Regions from separate parts of the Klebsiella sp. I138 genome, predicted to be linked through region 1. Evidence: predicted binding sites of a transcription regulator. Region 1 holds the regulator's gene; each other region holds the start of a gene.

Region 1 (5,347 bases):
AGCGCTCCGGGTTGTTAGGATAAGAGGCATCATCTGGGCCTTCCAGTTCGCGCCAATGTCGAATGCAATCAGGTCGTTTCATCGTTTTCTCCCGAAAATGAGATGCATCAGGTATAGCACAAGCCGCCGGTTCTCGGCGTTTTGCCTGGATCGTGATAAAGTAACAACTTCAGACTCACGCAACCAGAGGATGCTCATGAATAAGACCACTTCGCAAGAAATGTTAGCGCACGCTGAAAAGCTCTGCGCACAGCGCGGCGTGCGCCTGACTCCGCAGCGCCTGGAAGTGTTGCGTCTGATGAGCCTACAGCAAGGGGCGATTAGCGCATATGACCTGCTTGACCTGCTGCGTGACAAAGAGCCACAGGCGAAGCCACCGACGGTCTACCGGGCGCTGGAGTTTTTGCTGGAGCAGGGGTTTGTGCATAAGGTGGAGTCCACCAACAGCTACGTGCTGTGCCATCTCTTCGATCAGCCGACCCACAGTTCCGCGATGTTTATCTGCGATCGCTGCGGCGTGGTCAAAGAAGAGTGCGCGGAAGGCGTGGAGGATATTATGCACACGCTGGCGGCCAGAATGGGCTTTGCGTTGCGCCACAACGTGATTGAGGCGCACGGTCTGTGCGCGGGGTGTGTCGAGGTCGAAGCCTGTAGCACTCCAGGGCACTGTCACCACGACCATACGATCCAGATTAAAAAGAAAGCCCGCTGAGGCTGGTGCCGCAGCGGGAATCAGGGTTGTCGGTACCTCCGTGTACCGTTCGGGCAGGTAATAACAGAGGGTTAATGCGTTATGACTCGCCGCTACCAGCGGTGATCGTTTTTACGTTCCCAGTCAGACACTTCTTTCTCAGCCTGATCTTTGGCGTAGCCGTAACGCTCCTGGATTTTACCTACCAGCTGGTCACGCTTGCCCTCGATGACCGTCATGTCATCATCGGTAAGCTTACCCCATTTCTCTTTCGCTTTACCTTTCAACTGTTTCCAGTTACCGCCGATTTCGTCTTTGTTCATCATTCAATCCTCATCGTTCGGTGAGTCAACAGCCCGCCGTGTGCCGGACATAGGTTTAACTATAGATAAGAATTCTGGGTTGAATTTATTATTCGGAATCTTTAACCAATTACACGTTAAAAATCGCTACGAAAACCAGGTTCCGCGCTGCCAGTGTCGCCGCCAGATAACCGCCAGCGACAGGCCGCGCAGTGCAAGAAAGACCGCCAGCGCCAGCCAAAGCCCGTGGTTACCCAGAACCGGCAGCGTCAGCAACGTCACGGCAAACCCTGCCGCCGCTATCGCCATGCTGTTACGCATCTCAGCTCCCCGCGTCGCACCGATGAACATGCCATCCAGCAAATAGCACCACACGCCAATCACCGGCAGAACCATCTGCCAGATCAGGTAGCGATCGGCAAGCTGCTGGAGCGACGGCAGCGAGGTCAACAGGGCAATAATCTGCTGCCCCGCAACGGCATAGGTCACCGCAAACGCCAGCGCCACTATTCCCGATTGCCGACAGGCCGCCCGCCAGACGTCAAGCAGCTGACTCCCATTACGCGCGCCGTACGCCTGCCCGGAGTGAGCTTCTACGGCATAGGCAAAACCATCCAGCGCGTAGGCGGTGAAGGTCAGCATGGTCATCAGAAGCGCATTGACGGCAACGATCTCGCCGCCGAGGCGAGCGCCAAAGACGGTCACCGCGCCAAAGCAGAGCTGGAGCAGCAGAGAGCGCAGCATGATATCGCGGTTTAACGCCAGCAGCCGACGCACATCCCCGCGCCAGGCGCATTTCAGCATGGCCAATGACACCCCGCGCAGCGTCAGTACGCGTTTTGCCATCAGCAGCCCGATGATAAAGGTGACATATTCGGCGGTCACCGTCGCCAGCGCAGCACCCTGCACGTTCATGTGCAGACCCATCACCAGCCACAGGTCGAGCACGATATTCAGCAGATTGCCGACGATCAGCAGAATCACCGGCGCCCTGGCGTACTGCACACCCAGCAGCCAGCCGAGCAGCACCAGGTTTGCCAGCGACGCCGGCGCGCTCAGCCAGCGAATTTTGAGAAAGCGCCGGGCCTGTTCCAGCACCGCTTCATTGCCGCCAACAATATGCAACGCCAAATCGATAAGTGGGGTTCTGAAAAGCACAATCAGCAGGCCGGCCCCTAATGCCAGCCCCAGCGGCTGCACCAGCGCCCTCGCCAGGCGAAGAGGATCTTTTGCGCCAAAGGCCTGTGCCGTCAGTCCGGTGGTGCTCATGCGCAGAAAAAGCAGCAGCATGAAGAGAAAACTGGTGGCCGTCGCGCCGACCGCAACACCACCGAGGTAAACCGGGCTATCGAGGTGACCAATTACGGCGGTATCGACCAACCCCAGCAGCGGGACGGTGATATTGGAGAAAATCATGGGTAGCGCCAGGCGCCACAGGGCCTTATCAGCGGCGTTAAAGAACATGAGAAAGAGCCTGACCGGGGGAAGACTGCGCAGCATCATGCATCAGATGATGCTGCGGGGAGAAGGTGTTACAGCCACTCACCGTTGCGAATAACGCCAACGGCCAGCCCTTCGATAGTGAAGTTTTGCTCGCGCAGATTCACCACGATCGGTGAAAATTCGCTGTTTTCTGGCAGGAGTTCGACGATGTTACCCAGCTTTTTAAGGCGTTTTACGGTAACTTCTTCGTCAATACGCGCCACGACAACCTGGCCGTTACGCACATCCTGAGTTTTATGGACCGCCAGCAGATCGCCATCAAGAATACCGATATCTTTCATCGACATACCGCTAACCCGCAGCAAAAAGTCGGCATTCGGCTTGAACATCGCCGGATCGACCTGGAAGTGACCTTCGATATGCTGCTGAGCCAGCAGCGGCTCACCGGCTGCGACGCGGCCAATCAACGGCAGACCAGGTTCTTCTTCCGTAAGCAGACGGATGCCCCGGGAGGCGCCGGAGATAATCTCGATCGCGCCCTTACGCGCCAGCGCTTTCAGGTGTTCTTCCGCCGCGTTGGGAGAACGGAACCCCAAGCGCTGAGCAATTTCCGCACGCGTTGGCGGCATGCCCGTCTGGCTGATGTGATCCCGAATGAGATCGAACACCTCTTGCTGCCTTGTCGTTAACGCTTTCATCCCGCCCCCTGGGTGTATATACAGTTATGCTGTGAGTATATACAGCTAACGGTGATTTTGGAATCAAATTTCACACAAAAATCAGGAGATTCTTTCCATTTTGCGTATCAGATAACCCATTGTGCCAGGGGTTATTGCCACCGGCAGGCCGCAAACCCCATCGGGCGCGTGGAGCCTGCCGGTCGGGACAGCAAAATTCGGTTAATGGTAGCGGGCCCACAGCAGGATTGCCCAGGTGATCAGCGCGATCGCAATGGCCAGCAGCACCGCCGCGGACCCCATGTCCTTCGCCCGACCTGATAGTTCGTGGTGCTCTGGCCCAATACGGTCTACGACCGCTTCAATCGCGCTATTAAGAATTTCGACTATCATCACTATCAGGACCGAGCCTATCAGCAGCACCCGCGTGATGGCGTCAACGTCCAGCCAGCAGGCGATCGCGACGGCAATAATGGCGGCGACGCCTTCTTGACGAAATGCGGCCTCATTCATCCATGCCGCACGGAACCCTTTCCAGGAATAACCTGCTGCTTTAATGATTCGGGTTAACCCAGTGGTATTATTGGCCATCAAAAGAACCTTTTTATGTAAATGACGTCAATGAGTGCACGCGTTTGCCGCGTGGCAACGGAAATTTTGCGCGCTTTCTGTTATTCTTGCCGCGCATTTGCATGATTAACCAGAGGCTTCACATCGTTTATGTCCGGCTGGCAACGAATTTACTATAAATTACTGAATTTACCATTACGGGTGCTGGTAAAAAGCAAGTCTATTCCCGCAGAACCTGCTCAGGAATTAGGGCTGGATACCTCGCGTCCTATTATGTACGTCCTGCCTTATAACTCGAAGGCGGACCTGCTGACTCTGCGCGCCCAGTGCCTGGAGCACGATTTACCCGACCCGCTTGAACCGCTGGAAATCGACGGCGCGCTGCTGCCGCGCTACGTGTTTATCCACGGCGGGCCGCGCGTCTTTACCTACTATGCGCCGAAAGAAGAGTCGATCAAGCTGTTCCACGACTACCTGGATCTGCACCGTAACCATCCTGACCTGGACGTGCAAATGGTGCCAGTGTCGGTGATGTTTGGTCGTAGGCCAGGGCGTGAGAAAGGCGAAGTGAACCCGCCGCTGCGCATGCTGAATGGCATTCAGAAGTTCTTCGCCGTTCTGTGGCTGGGGCGCGACAGTTTTGTCCGTTTCTCACCGCCGGTTTCCCTGCGCAGAATGGCCACCGAACACGGCACCGATAAAATTATCGCCCAGAAGCTGGCCCGCGTCGCGCGCATGCACTTCGCTCGTCAGCGCCTGGCTGCTGTCGGCCCGCGCCTGCCGGCGCGTCAGGACCTGTTCAATAAGCTGCTGGCCTCAAAAGCCATCGCGCGCGCGGTGGAAGACGAAGCACGCAGCAAGAAAATCTCCCATGAGAAGGCGCAGCAAAACGCCATCGCGCTGATGGAAGAGATCGCCGCAAACTTCTCCTATGAGATGATTCGTCTGACCGACCGCGTGCTCGGGTTTACCTGGAACCGTCTGTATCAGGGGATCAACGTCCATAACGCCGAACGCGTGCGTCAGCTGGCCCATGAAGGGCACGAGATTGTGTACGTACCGTGCCACCGCAGCCATATGGACTACCTGCTGCTCTCCTACGTGCTGTATCACCAGGGGCTTGTGCCACCGCATATTGCCGCCGGTATCAACCTGAACTTCTGGCCAGCAGGCCCGATTTTCCGCCGCGGCGGCGCGTTCTTTATTCGTCGTACCTTTAAGGGCAATAAGCTCTATTCAACGGTGTTCCGTGAATATCTCGGCGAGTTGTTCAGCCGGGGTTACTCCGTAGAATACTTCGTTGAAGGGGGCCGTTCCCGTACCGGCCGCCTGCTGGATCCGAAAACCGGCACCTTGTCGATGACCATCCAGGCTATGCTTCGCGGCGGGACCCGTCCTATCACTCTGGTGCCTATCTACATCGGCTATGAGCACGTAATGGAAGTGGGTACCTACGCCAAAGAGCTGCGCGGCGCGACGAAAGAAAAAGAGAGTCTGCCGCAGATGCTGCGCGGTCTGAGCAAACTGCGTAACCTCGGTCAGGGCTATGTGAACTTTGGCGAGCCGCTGCCGCTGATGACCTACCTGAACCAGCATGTTCCGGAATGGCGTGAGTCTATCGATCCGATTGAAGCCGTGCGGCCGTCGTGGCTAACGCCAACGGT
Region 2 (5,347 bases), 120 kb from region 1:
CGGTCCGACAATCACCTGCAGCGTATCGTCTTCAACAACACCCAGCACGCCGTCGATACTTTTCAGCGCGACAATGTCAACCAGCGACCGATCGCCAATCGTCATCCGTACACGGGTCATACAGTTGGTGACATGTTGTAAATTCAACAGGCCACCACAGTGCTTCACAATTGCGCTTCCCACCTGGCGATAGTCCATACAGAGGTTCCTTTTTTATTTTGGTGGCAATTGTTATAACAATATAATGATATCATATTCGTGAGAGAGTTCAAAAAATGGTCTATCGTTTATCCGAATTTGATAAGAAGTCGTTGCGAGGAAATTAAGAACAAAAGACAAAAAAAGGAGGCACAGGGCCTCCTCTCGGGAATGAATGGTTGAGCTGTAGAACTATGCCTGACGCAGGTTCTGTGCGGCTTTCACCATGTTGGCCAGCGCGGCGCGGGTTTCCGGCCAGCCGCGGGTTTTCAGGCCGCAGTCCGGGTTTACCCACAGACGCTCTGCCGGGATACGTTGAGCCGCTTTCTCCAGCAGCGCTTCAATCCATTCCACGCTTGGGACGTTCGGCGAGTGGATGTCATACACGCCCGGCCCGATTTCGTTCGGGTATTCGAACTCTTCAAACGACTCCAGCAGCTCCATATCGGAACGCGATGTTTCAATGGTAATCACATCCGCGTCCAGAGCAGCAATCGAATCCATGATGTCATTGAACTCGCAGTAACACATATGGGTGTGGATCTGGGTATCATCCTGCGCCACGGCGGCGTTAATACGGAAAGCCTCTACGCCCCACTGCAGGTACGCATCCCAGTCGCTGCGCTTGAGCGGCAGGCCTTCACGCAGCGCCGGCTCATCAATCTGGATGATGCCGATCCCGGCCGCTTCCAGGTCCGCGACTTCGTCACGCAGCGCCAGCGCAATCTGCTTCGCGATGGTCTCGCGGCTGACGTCTTCACGCGGGAAAGACCAGCAGAGAATGGTTACCGGACCGGTCAGCATGCCTTTTACCGGCTTGTCGGTTAGCGACTGAGCAAACTTCGCCCACTCTACGGTGATCGCTTCCGGACGGCTGACATCCCCGATCACCACCGGCGGCTTCACGCAGCGGGAGCCGTAGCTCTGTACCCAGCCGTTTTGCGTGAAGATAAACCCGTCGAGGTGCTCACCGAAGTACTCCACCATGTCATTACGCTCGGCTTCGCCGTGAACCAGAACATCTAACCCTAAACGCTCCTGCTCAACAATCGCCTGCTTGATGTGCTCTGCGATACCGGTACGGTAGTTGCTGGCATCAAGATTGCCTTTTTTGAAATCCAGACGCAGGCCGCGAATCTCGGTAGTCTGCGGGAAAGAACCGATGGTGGTGGTCGGCCATGCCGGCAGATTAAAGCGCGCGCGCTGTGCCCTGGCACGTTCAGCATATGGGCTGTTGCGCTGGCTATCTTGAGCAGTAATAGCTGCCAGACGTTTTTCCACCGCCGCGTTATGCACCCGGCTAGAGTGGCGGCGGGCCTGAATCGGTGCGCTCCACGCCACCAGTTTCGTCGTATCGCCGCTGTTCAGCGCATCGCGCAGCAGGGCCAGCTCTTCACATTTTTGCAGCGCGAAGGCAAACCAGCTTTTCACTTCCGCATCGAGGCGGGTTTCAACACTCAGGTCGATCGGGCTGTGCAGCAGGGAGCATGAAGAGGCAACCCACAGTTCGCGCTTACCGACGAGGTCTTTGATTTGTGCGTACTTTTCGGTCAGGTCGGCACGCCAGACGTTACGGCCATTAATCACCCCCGCGGAGAGCAGCCAGTCGGCAGGCAGACGTTGATGCAGCCCGGCCACATCATCTTTACCGTGAACCAGGTCTACGTGCAGCCCCTGAACCGGCAGCGCAGTAATCGTGTCGAGGTTAGCGGTAATACCTTCAAAGTAGGTAGTCAGCAGCAGCTTAACCTGGCCTGCAAGCGCGTCATATGCCGGTTTGAACGCATCCAGCCATGCCTGCGGCAGCTCCAGCACCAGCGCGGGCTCGTCAATCTGCACCCACTCAATGCCGCGTTTGGCCAGTTCCGCCAGAACCTGCTGGTAAACCGGCAGAATATCGCTCAGCAGACTCAGACGGTCAAACTGCTCACCTTTTACTTTACCCAGCCATAAATACGTAACCGGGCCCAGCAGTACAGGTTTCACCTTGTGACCCAGCGCCAGGGCTTCATCGACTTCATCCAGCAGCTGCGTCCAGGTCAGTGCAAATTCCTGACCTTTGCTGAATTCCGGCACCATATAGTGATAGTTGGTGTTAAACCATTTGGTCATTTCTGCCGCTGCCGCCGGTTCGCCGGTCGGTGCGCGACCGCGGCCAATGCGGAACAGGGTATCGATATCAACTGAGCCATCTTTGTTCTGATGACGAGCCGGCACATTGCCCAGCAGCAGGCTGGTAGTCAGAACATGGTCGTACCAGGCGAAATCGCCCACCGGCAGCAGGTCCACGCCCGCCTGCTTTTGCTGATCCCAGTGGCGAGCGCGCAGCTCGCGCCCCACGGTCAGCAGCTCTTCACGGGTGGAGTTACCCGCCCAATAGCTCTCTTGCGCTTTTTTCAACTCACGGCGTAGGCCAACGCGGGGAAAACCGAGGGTGTGATTAATGATTGTCATTTTTGTTCCTCTCTTATTTCATTGAATCTGAAGAAAAACGCTAAATAGTTCGGCTTGCAGGAAGGCGGCAACGATGCGCATCCCCAGGAGCTTACTGAAGTCAGTGACTGGGGTAAGCGAGGCAGCCAACGCATCTGCAAGTCGAAATATGACGAGTTTAGACGTCCAGATGTTTACACATCCATAATTGAAGGTTACTGTATATTCCTCAAGCGCAAATTATTCATGCCGAAGTGAAGGACTTTCATGATCGAAATTAAACACCTGAAAACGCTACAGGCGTTGCGGAACAGCGGGTCGCTGGCAGGCGCTGCGGCAGCACTGCACCAGACCCAGTCCGCCCTGTCCCACCAGTTCAGCGATCTGGAACAGCGCCTTGGCTTCCGCTTGTTTGTGCGTAAAAGTCAGCCTCTGCGCTTTACGCCGCAGGGGGAGATCCTGCTTCAGTTGGCAAACCAGGTTCTGCCGCAAATCAGCCGCGCGCTGCAGGACTGCCATGAGCCGCAGCAAACCCGTCTGCGCATCGCCATCGAGTGCCATAGCTGTATTCAGTGGCTGACTCCGGCGCTGGAGAGCTTCCGCGCCCGCTGGCCGCATGTCGAAGTGGATTTCCAGTCTGGCGTGACCTTCGACCCCCAGCCAGCCTTGCAGCAAAGCGAACTGGACCTGGTCATGACCTCCGATATCCTGCCGCGCAGCGGTCTGCACTATTCACCAATGTTTGATTTCGAAGTGCGGTTGATCCTGGCGCCAGAGCATCCGCTGGCGGCGAAAACGCGCATTTCTCCGGAGGACCTGGCGGCAGAACTGCTGTTGATTTATCCGGTTCAGCGCGGGCGCCTGGATGTCTGGCGCCACTTCCTGCAGCCGGCGGGTATCAGCCCGCAGCTCAAGAGCGTCGACAATACCCTGCTGCTAATCCAGATGGTCGCCGCGCGGATGGGCATCGCTGCCCTGCCGCACTGGGTGGTGGAAAGCTTTGAGCGCCAGGGTCTGGTCGTCACTAAAACCCTGGGCGAAGGACTGTGGAGCCGGCTGTACGCCGCAGTGCGCGACGGCGAGCAGCGTCAGCCGGTTACCGAAGCGTTTATTCGCTCAGCGCGGAATCACGCTTGCGATCATTTGCCGTTTGTCCGGAGTGCGGAGCGACCCAACGGCGATGGACCCACAGTGAGGCCAGGATCACCAGAGCTCCTGTAATAAAGCTCGGCCAGTGGGGCTGCTCCTGCCAGATGGCAAGGTTTACCAGCAGCCCGGCTGGGACATGTACGTTATTCATAATGCCCAGCGTTCCGGCATCCACCTGCGTCGCCCCGTAGTTCCACATAAAGTAACCGAGCCCCGACGCCGCCACGCCCAGCCAGACCAGAACCCCCCACTGTAGCGGGGTGGTCGGCAGCCTCTGCGGATTGCCCAGCGCAAACCAGGCCGCCACCGCCACCAGGAAAGCGCCCATATAGAACCAGGCAAACGCATTGTGCTGCGGCATCGGACGCAGCTCCATCAGGCGCTTGTAGCCCACCATCCCGATAGCAAAACAGAGGTTCGACAGCTGGACCAGTAGCAGCCCCGTCCAGAAATGATCGCTCACCTTGTCATAGCGGATAATGGCCGCCCCCAGCACCGCCAGCCCCGCGCTCAGCAGATATCCCCAGCGTAGCTTGCGCCCGCTGAGCAGATCATAAATCAGCGTGATATAGAGTGGCGTAAAGACGGTAAACAGCAGGAATTCAGAAACCGTCAGGTATACATAGGCGCGGAATGCCAGCAGATACATGATGCCCAGCTGCATTGCGCCGACCAGCATATAGAGCACGATAGTACGCGGTGATTGCCCACGGGTACGCAAAAACGGCAGGAACACCAGCGCCGCCAGACCCACGCGCATCAGCACGGAAAAGTAGCTATCGACGCTACCTGCCAGGTATTCGCCTATCAGGCTAAAGGAAAAAGCCCACAGGATAGTGGTAATAATCAGTAGCGCCACAATGAATGTCTCTCAGGAAGAAGAGCATTCATTGTAGCGAAGAGTCAGGTTGACGACTGAGCAATAAACGCACAGTCGTCAATCTTTATCAGGCGAGATAGAGCTTACGCAAATAATGTGGCACCGCATCGTCAGCGTTGCTGCCGATCACGTCCAGATCCGGATGCAGGTCTTTCAGCCGCTGGTGGGCATTCTGCATGATGCAGCCTTTGCCCGCCATCGACAGCATTTCGGCATCATTCATGCCATCGCCAAAAGCGATACAGTCTTTCAGGCGATAGCCGAGCATTTTAGCAACCGCTTCCAGCGCATGCCCTTTCGACACGCCACCGGCCATCACTTCCAGGCAGGTCAGGGTCGAGAAACTGACGTTGACGCGATCGCCCCAGCGGGCGTTGATCGCCTGCTCCAGCGGCAGCAGATGCTCGTGATCTTCGCAGGTGAAGAATACTTTGCTGATCCCTTGCGGATCGAGCTCGCCCGCTTCATACAGCTTGTAGTTGAACACCGCTTCTTTGAAAAAACGCATTTCTTCCGGACGATGGCGGTTCATATACCACTCATCTTCGCGATAGACGTTAGTCACCACCTTCGGGTCATTACGCATCATTTCAAACAGATCGCCCGCGATATCACGGTCAAGGTTATGCGCAAAGATCTGTTTTCCCTCGCTATCGTGCACGCGCGCGCCGTTGGAGGTGATCATGT
Region 3 (5,347 bases), 2.2 Mb from region 1:
TCGGCTTTTGGCGTGTACAGACGCTCGCGCAGCGTATCGGCATCCAATTCAAGCAGCGGCGTCATATCGCCGGCCAGATCGACCATGATAACCGCGTTACGGTTATCCGGATGCCAGGCCAGCGGAGCGACCAGACTGGTGTTGCCGCGCGCCGCACCGAACATGCCGGACACATGGACCAGCGGTTTCATCTGCGGAACGTCGATAAGCGTTGCCAGCTTACGCTTGTTTCGATGGCTGTAGAGGTAGTCGAACAGACGCGGTTGCTGAGCCTTGACCAGTTTTGCCATTGCGATGGTGGCGTAAACATCGGCCATCGCGTCGTGGGCGTTGCTGTGCTCAATGCCGTTGGCGACGGTCAGGTGCTCAAGGCGGAAACTCGGCAGGCCGTCATCGTTCTCTGGCCAGTTGATCCCTTCCGGGCGCAGTGCATAGCAGGCACGCATCACATCCAGCAGATCCCAACGAGAGTTGTCGTGCTGCCAGCTCCAGGCGTATGGATCGTAAAAGTTACGATAGAAAATATTGCGGCTGACTTCATCATCGAAGCGCACGTTGTTATACCCGACGATACAGGTTTTTGGCACCGTGAACAGATCGTGAATGCGGCGGGCAAAGGCGGCTTCGTTCTCGCCTTTGGCGTTCGCTTCCTGCGGGGTGATCCCGGTAATCATCACCGCCTGCGGCTGCGGCAGATAGTCGTCGGCCAGTTTGCAGTAGAAAACCTCCGGTTCACCGATGATATTCAGTTCCGCATCGGTGCGAATGGCGGCGAACTGGGCCGGCCTGTCAAGCGAAGGGTGGGTACCGAAGGTCTCGTAATCGTGGAATAAAAATCCGGGCTGGTTGGCGCTATCTTGCATAGTCTGTTCATTTTCCATGGTGGCTGGCACCCGATATGGTAAACGATTTGCCAGGCCATCAGAAGGGCATTGGCCGTACTGCACCTTTGCCGTGTCATATTTTCTTGCAATTAAACCCTGATTTGAAAGGAGAACTTCCGTAAAAAGGACGGCGGATCTGTCAATTTAGAGGATATGCCGTTGAAAGGCCGTTTTTTTATTGCTGTAACTTTGCTCGCTTCGAGCGTTTCTTGCGCATTTGCTGCTAATGATTTCCCCGTCACCGTGGCGCCACCGTCCATCCAGGCGGGCTCCTGGGTACTGATGGACTATACGACCGGCCAGGTACTGACGGCAGGTAATGAACATCAGCAGCGTAACCCCGCTAGTCTGACGAAGCTCATGACCGGTTACGTTGTCGATCGCGCTATCGACAGCCACAAGATCACCTTTGACGATATTGTCACCGTCGGCCGTGATGCCTGGGCGAAAGGCAACCCTGTTTTTGACGGTTCGTCGCTGATGTTCCTTAAGCCTGGCGATCGGCTCAGCGTGCGGGATTTAAGCCGCGGCCTGATCGTTGACTCCGGCAACGACGCCTGCGTGGCGCTCGCCGATTATGTCGCGGGTGGTCAGCCGCAGTTTGTGGCCATGATGAATGAGTACGTCAAAAAACTGCACCTGCAGGATACCCACTTTGAAACCGTGCACGGCCTGGATGCGCCGGGCCAGCACAGCTCGGCGTATGATCTTGCCGTGCTGTCGCGGGCGATTATCCACGGCGAGCCGGATGTTTATCATATGTACAGTCAAAAAAGCCTGACGTGGAACGGGATCACTCAGCAAAACCGCAACGGGCTGCTGTGGGATAAAACCATGAACGTCGATGGCTTGAAGACCGGCCATACCTCCGGCGCCGGCTTTAACCTGATCGCCTCTGCAATAGACGGCCAGCGACGTCTGATTGCGGTAGTGATGGGGGCCGATAGTCCGAAAGGACGCGAGCAGCAGGCGGCTAAACTGCTGCACTGGGGCCAGCAAAATTTCGATACCGTCCAGGTGCTGCAAAAGGGCAAGAAGCTGGGTAGCGAGCACATCTGGTACGGTGATAAAGACCAAATCCAGCTTGGTACCGATCAGGATTTCTGGCTGGCGCTGCCGAAGTCGGAAGTGCCGCGTATCAAGGCAAAATACGTCCTGGACAAAAAAGATCTCGAAGCGCCGATTGCTGCAAACCAGCGGGTCGGCGAAATCTCGCTGTATGACGGCGACAAAGTGGTTGCCCACTGGCCGCTGGTGACGCTGGAAAGCGTCGGCAAGGGCGGGGTGTTCTCGCGAATGAGCGACTATCTACACCACGCGCTGTAACCGCAACGCCCCGACAGGGGCGTTTTTTTTGCTCATAATTTGCCAGCCTGCATTGGCCACTCTGTGAATCAGCGCACATACTGATGTGCATCACCTGGCTACAGTGTATGTACATTTATACAGTTGTTATCAATGGTGGAGGCAATATGCACTATAGCGTGAAGTCCGTCGGCAAACGTACCGTTGCCGGTTTTCATATGGTGGGGCCCTGGGAGCAGACCGTTAAGCAGGGTTTTGAGCAACTGATGGCCTGGGTCAGCGGCAGCCAGGTTCCGGCGCAGGAGTGGCTGGCCGTTTACTATGACAATCCCGATCAGGTTCCGCCGGAGAAGCTGCGCTGCGATACGGTGGTTACCGTGGCAGATAATTTTGTGATTCCAACCAACAGCGAAGGGGTGATTCTCACCGAGATCGCGGGGGGCGAGTACGCTATTGCCAGCGCGCGGGTAGAAAATCATGACTTCTCCACGCCGTGGCTTGCATTCTTCAATAGCCTGGTGCAGAGCAAAGAGTATCAGATGGCGGAGAAACCCTGCTTTGAACGCTATTTGAACGACGGCAGTCAGGACGGTTACTGGGACATTGAAATGTATGTCGCGGTCGAACGCGTCGCGCGATAAGCGCATATCCATTCTACGGACAAGGTTTTTTACATTAGCGTGCTGCTTACGCTGAAAAAGCAGTTACAATTGGCCTTTGCTTCCTGCTGCTGTTTGTTTGCTGGAGAGGTTTGTGCGCGCTGATAAATCACTTAAGCCTTTCGAAATCCGTCTGTATCGCCACTATCGCGTGGTGCATGGTATTCGAATTGCTCTGGCCTTTGTCCTCACTTTTTTACTGGTTCGTCTGCTGCATGTACCGGAAGGAACGTGGCCTCTGATCACCCTTGTGGTGGTGATGGGGCCTATTTCGTTCTGGGGTAACGTGGTGCCGCGCGCTTTTGAGCGTATCGGCGGGACTATCCTGGGCTCGGCGCTCGGGCTGGTTGCGTTAAAACTTGAGCTTATCTCCTTACCCATTATGGTGCTGTGGTGCGCGGTGGCGATGTTCCTCTGCGGCTGGCTCGCCTTGGGGAAAAAGCCTTATCAGGCGCTGCTCATCGGTATTACGCTGGCGGTGGTCGTCGGCGCGCCGCCCGGGGATATGCACACCGCACTCTGGCGAAGCGGCGACGTTATCTTTGGCTCTCTGCTGGCGATGCTATTCACCGGTATCTGGCCGCAGCGGGCGTTCCTGCACTGGCGAATCCAGATGGCAAACTACGTCACCGCCTTCAACCGCCTTTATCAGGCCGGGTTCTCTCCCAATCTGGTGGAAAGACCGCGGCTGGAAAAACATCTGCAAAAAGTGCTTAACGATGTGGTGAAAATGCGCGGGTTGATTACGCCGGCAAGCAAGGAAACCCACATCCAGAAAGCCATCTTCGAAGCGATTCAAACCGTGAGCCGCAACCTGGTATGCATGCTGGAGCTGCAGATCAACGCCTACTGGAGCTCGCGTCCCGGCCACTTTGTGATGCTAAACGCCCATACGCTGCGTGAAACCCAGCAGATGACTCAGCAAACGCTGCTGACGATTGCGCATGCGTTGTATGAAGGTAACCCGCAGCCGATTCGCGCCAATACGGAAAAGCTTAACGATATCGTCGCTGAGCTGCGTGAGCTGATGAAAGAGCATCAGGGGGATAGCCTGTCGGAAACCCCGATTCATGGCTACGTCTGGCTAACGATAGAACTGGCGCGCCAGCTTGAACTGCTGTCGAATTTGATCTGCCGGGCTTTGCGTAAATAAAAACCAGATGCGCGCGTTTTACCTACAGGTTGCTTCGATTCAGCAGCGTTTAGGGTTATGATAAACGTCAAGGAAAAAACATTGTCATCAGCGGCTGCTAACAGTTATGTTAGCCCTATATAGCAGTCGCTTTAGCGAATCCGAATCTCAAATATTAGGGGTGTAAAAATGGAAACAACTAAGCCTTCTTTCCAGGACGTACTGGAGTTTGTTCGTCTGTATCGTCGTAAGAACAAATTGCAGCGTGAAATTCAGGACGTTGAGAAAAAGATCCGTGATAACCAGAAGCGCGTACTGCTGCTGGACAACCTCAGTGATTACATCAAGCCTGGCATGAGCGTTGAAGCTATTCAGGGTATTATCGCCAGCATGAAAAGCGATTACGAAGATCGCGTTGATGACTACATCATCAAAAATGCCGAACTGTCCAAAGAACGTCGCGACATTTCCAAAAAGCTGAAAGTCATGGGCGAAGCGAAGGTCGAAGAGTAATCGCATCGTACCTGCCCGGCGGCGGCTCTCGCCGTCGGGAATTATCCCCTTCTGATTTATCTCCTTCTCCCTGCGGGAACCGCTGCGTCACGCCAGCTTCTGCGCGCGACGGCGCTCACGACGGGCTACGGCAAATCACCTGAAAGTGCTACGAGGAACATGATGGACAATCTTTCGGCTTTCATCGCCGACATTCCGCAGCCGGATCGTGCGGCGATGGCTCAGGCGCAACAACATCTGGACGGTTTGCTAAAACCGCCGGGCAGTCTGGGACGGCTGGAGGCGCTGGCGGTCCAGCTGGCCGGGATGCCGGGATTGCAGGGGCAGCTACAGCTGACGAAAAAAGTCATTGTGGTGATGTGCGCCGATCATGGCGTCTGGCATGAAAGGGTGGCTATCTCACCGCAGGTCGTCACGGCGATTCAGGCGGTTAATATGACTCGCAAAAACACCGGCGTTTGCGTGCTGGCGGCCCAGGCTGGGGCGCAGGTTCATGTGGTTGATGCCGGTATCGACGCGGATCCGATCCCCGGACTGGTGGATATGAGCGTCGCGCGCGGCAGCGGTAATATTGCCCAAACGGCGGCTATGAGCCGGGAACAGGCAACGGCACTGCTGCTGGCCAGCATTCGCTATACGCGTGAACTGGCGGCGCAGGGCGTACGCGTCTTCGGCGTTGGCGAACTGGGGATGGCAAACACCACGCCGGCGGCAGCGGTGGTTAGCGTGCTCACCGGGAGCGATGCGCAGGATGTTGTCGGTATCGGCGCAAACCTGCCGGTTGCGCAACTGGGACATAAAGCAGACGTCGTCCGCCGGGCGATTGCTGTCAACCAGCCCCAGGCCGAAGATGG

Evidence for each region. The regulator LexA, encoded in region 1, represses DNA repair genes until DNA is damaged. The targets are predictions, from matches to a motif close to TNCTGTATGTACATACAGNA.
Region 2: a site for LexA is predicted at 2,848-2,867, ahead of metR (HTH-type transcriptional regulator MetR). Genes of this name have one in related genera too.
Region 3: a site for LexA is predicted at 2,316-2,335, ahead of sbmC (DNA gyrase inhibitor SbmC). Genes of this name have one in related genera too.

The regions. Positions count from the first base shown of each region.
Region 1 covers NZ_CP180447.1:3,802,961-3,808,307, forward strand. The annotation lists gene ACMYSK_RS17760 (cupin domain-containing protein) at 1-82, opposite strand, end outside; gene zur (zinc uptake transcriptional repressor Zur) at 197-712, shown strand; gene ACMYSK_RS17770 (CsbD family protein) at 805-1,014, opposite strand; gene dinF (MATE family efflux transporter DinF) at 1,141-2,457, opposite strand; gene lexA (transcriptional repressor LexA) at 2,526-3,134, opposite strand; gene ACMYSK_RS17785 (diacylglycerol kinase) at 3,336-3,704, opposite strand; gene plsB (glycerol-3-phosphate 1-O-acyltransferase PlsB) at 3,834-5,347, shown strand, end outside.
Region 2 covers NZ_CP180447.1:3,921,881-3,927,227, forward strand. The annotation lists gene ACMYSK_RS18310 (PTS transporter subunit EIIC) at 1-198, opposite strand, end outside; gene metE (5-methyltetrahydropteroyltriglutamate--homocysteine S-methyltransferase) at 391-2,652, opposite strand; gene metR (HTH-type transcriptional regulator MetR) at 2,899-3,852, shown strand; gene ACMYSK_RS18325 (carboxylate/amino acid/amine transporter) at 3,740-4,639, opposite strand; gene yigL (sugar/pyridoxal phosphate phosphatase YigL) at 4,728-5,347, opposite strand, start outside.
Region 3 covers NZ_CP180447.1:525,830-531,176, forward strand. The annotation lists gene sbcB (exodeoxyribonuclease I) at 1-863, opposite strand, end outside; gene dacD (serine-type D-Ala-D-Ala carboxypeptidase DacD) at 1,044-2,210, shown strand; gene sbmC (DNA gyrase inhibitor SbmC) at 2,357-2,830, shown strand; gene ACMYSK_RS02335 (FUSC family protein) at 2,943-4,001, shown strand; gene ACMYSK_RS02340 (DUF496 family protein) at 4,170-4,493, shown strand; gene cobT (nicotinate-nucleotide--dimethylbenzimidazole phosphoribosyltransferase) at 4,656-5,347, shown strand, end outside.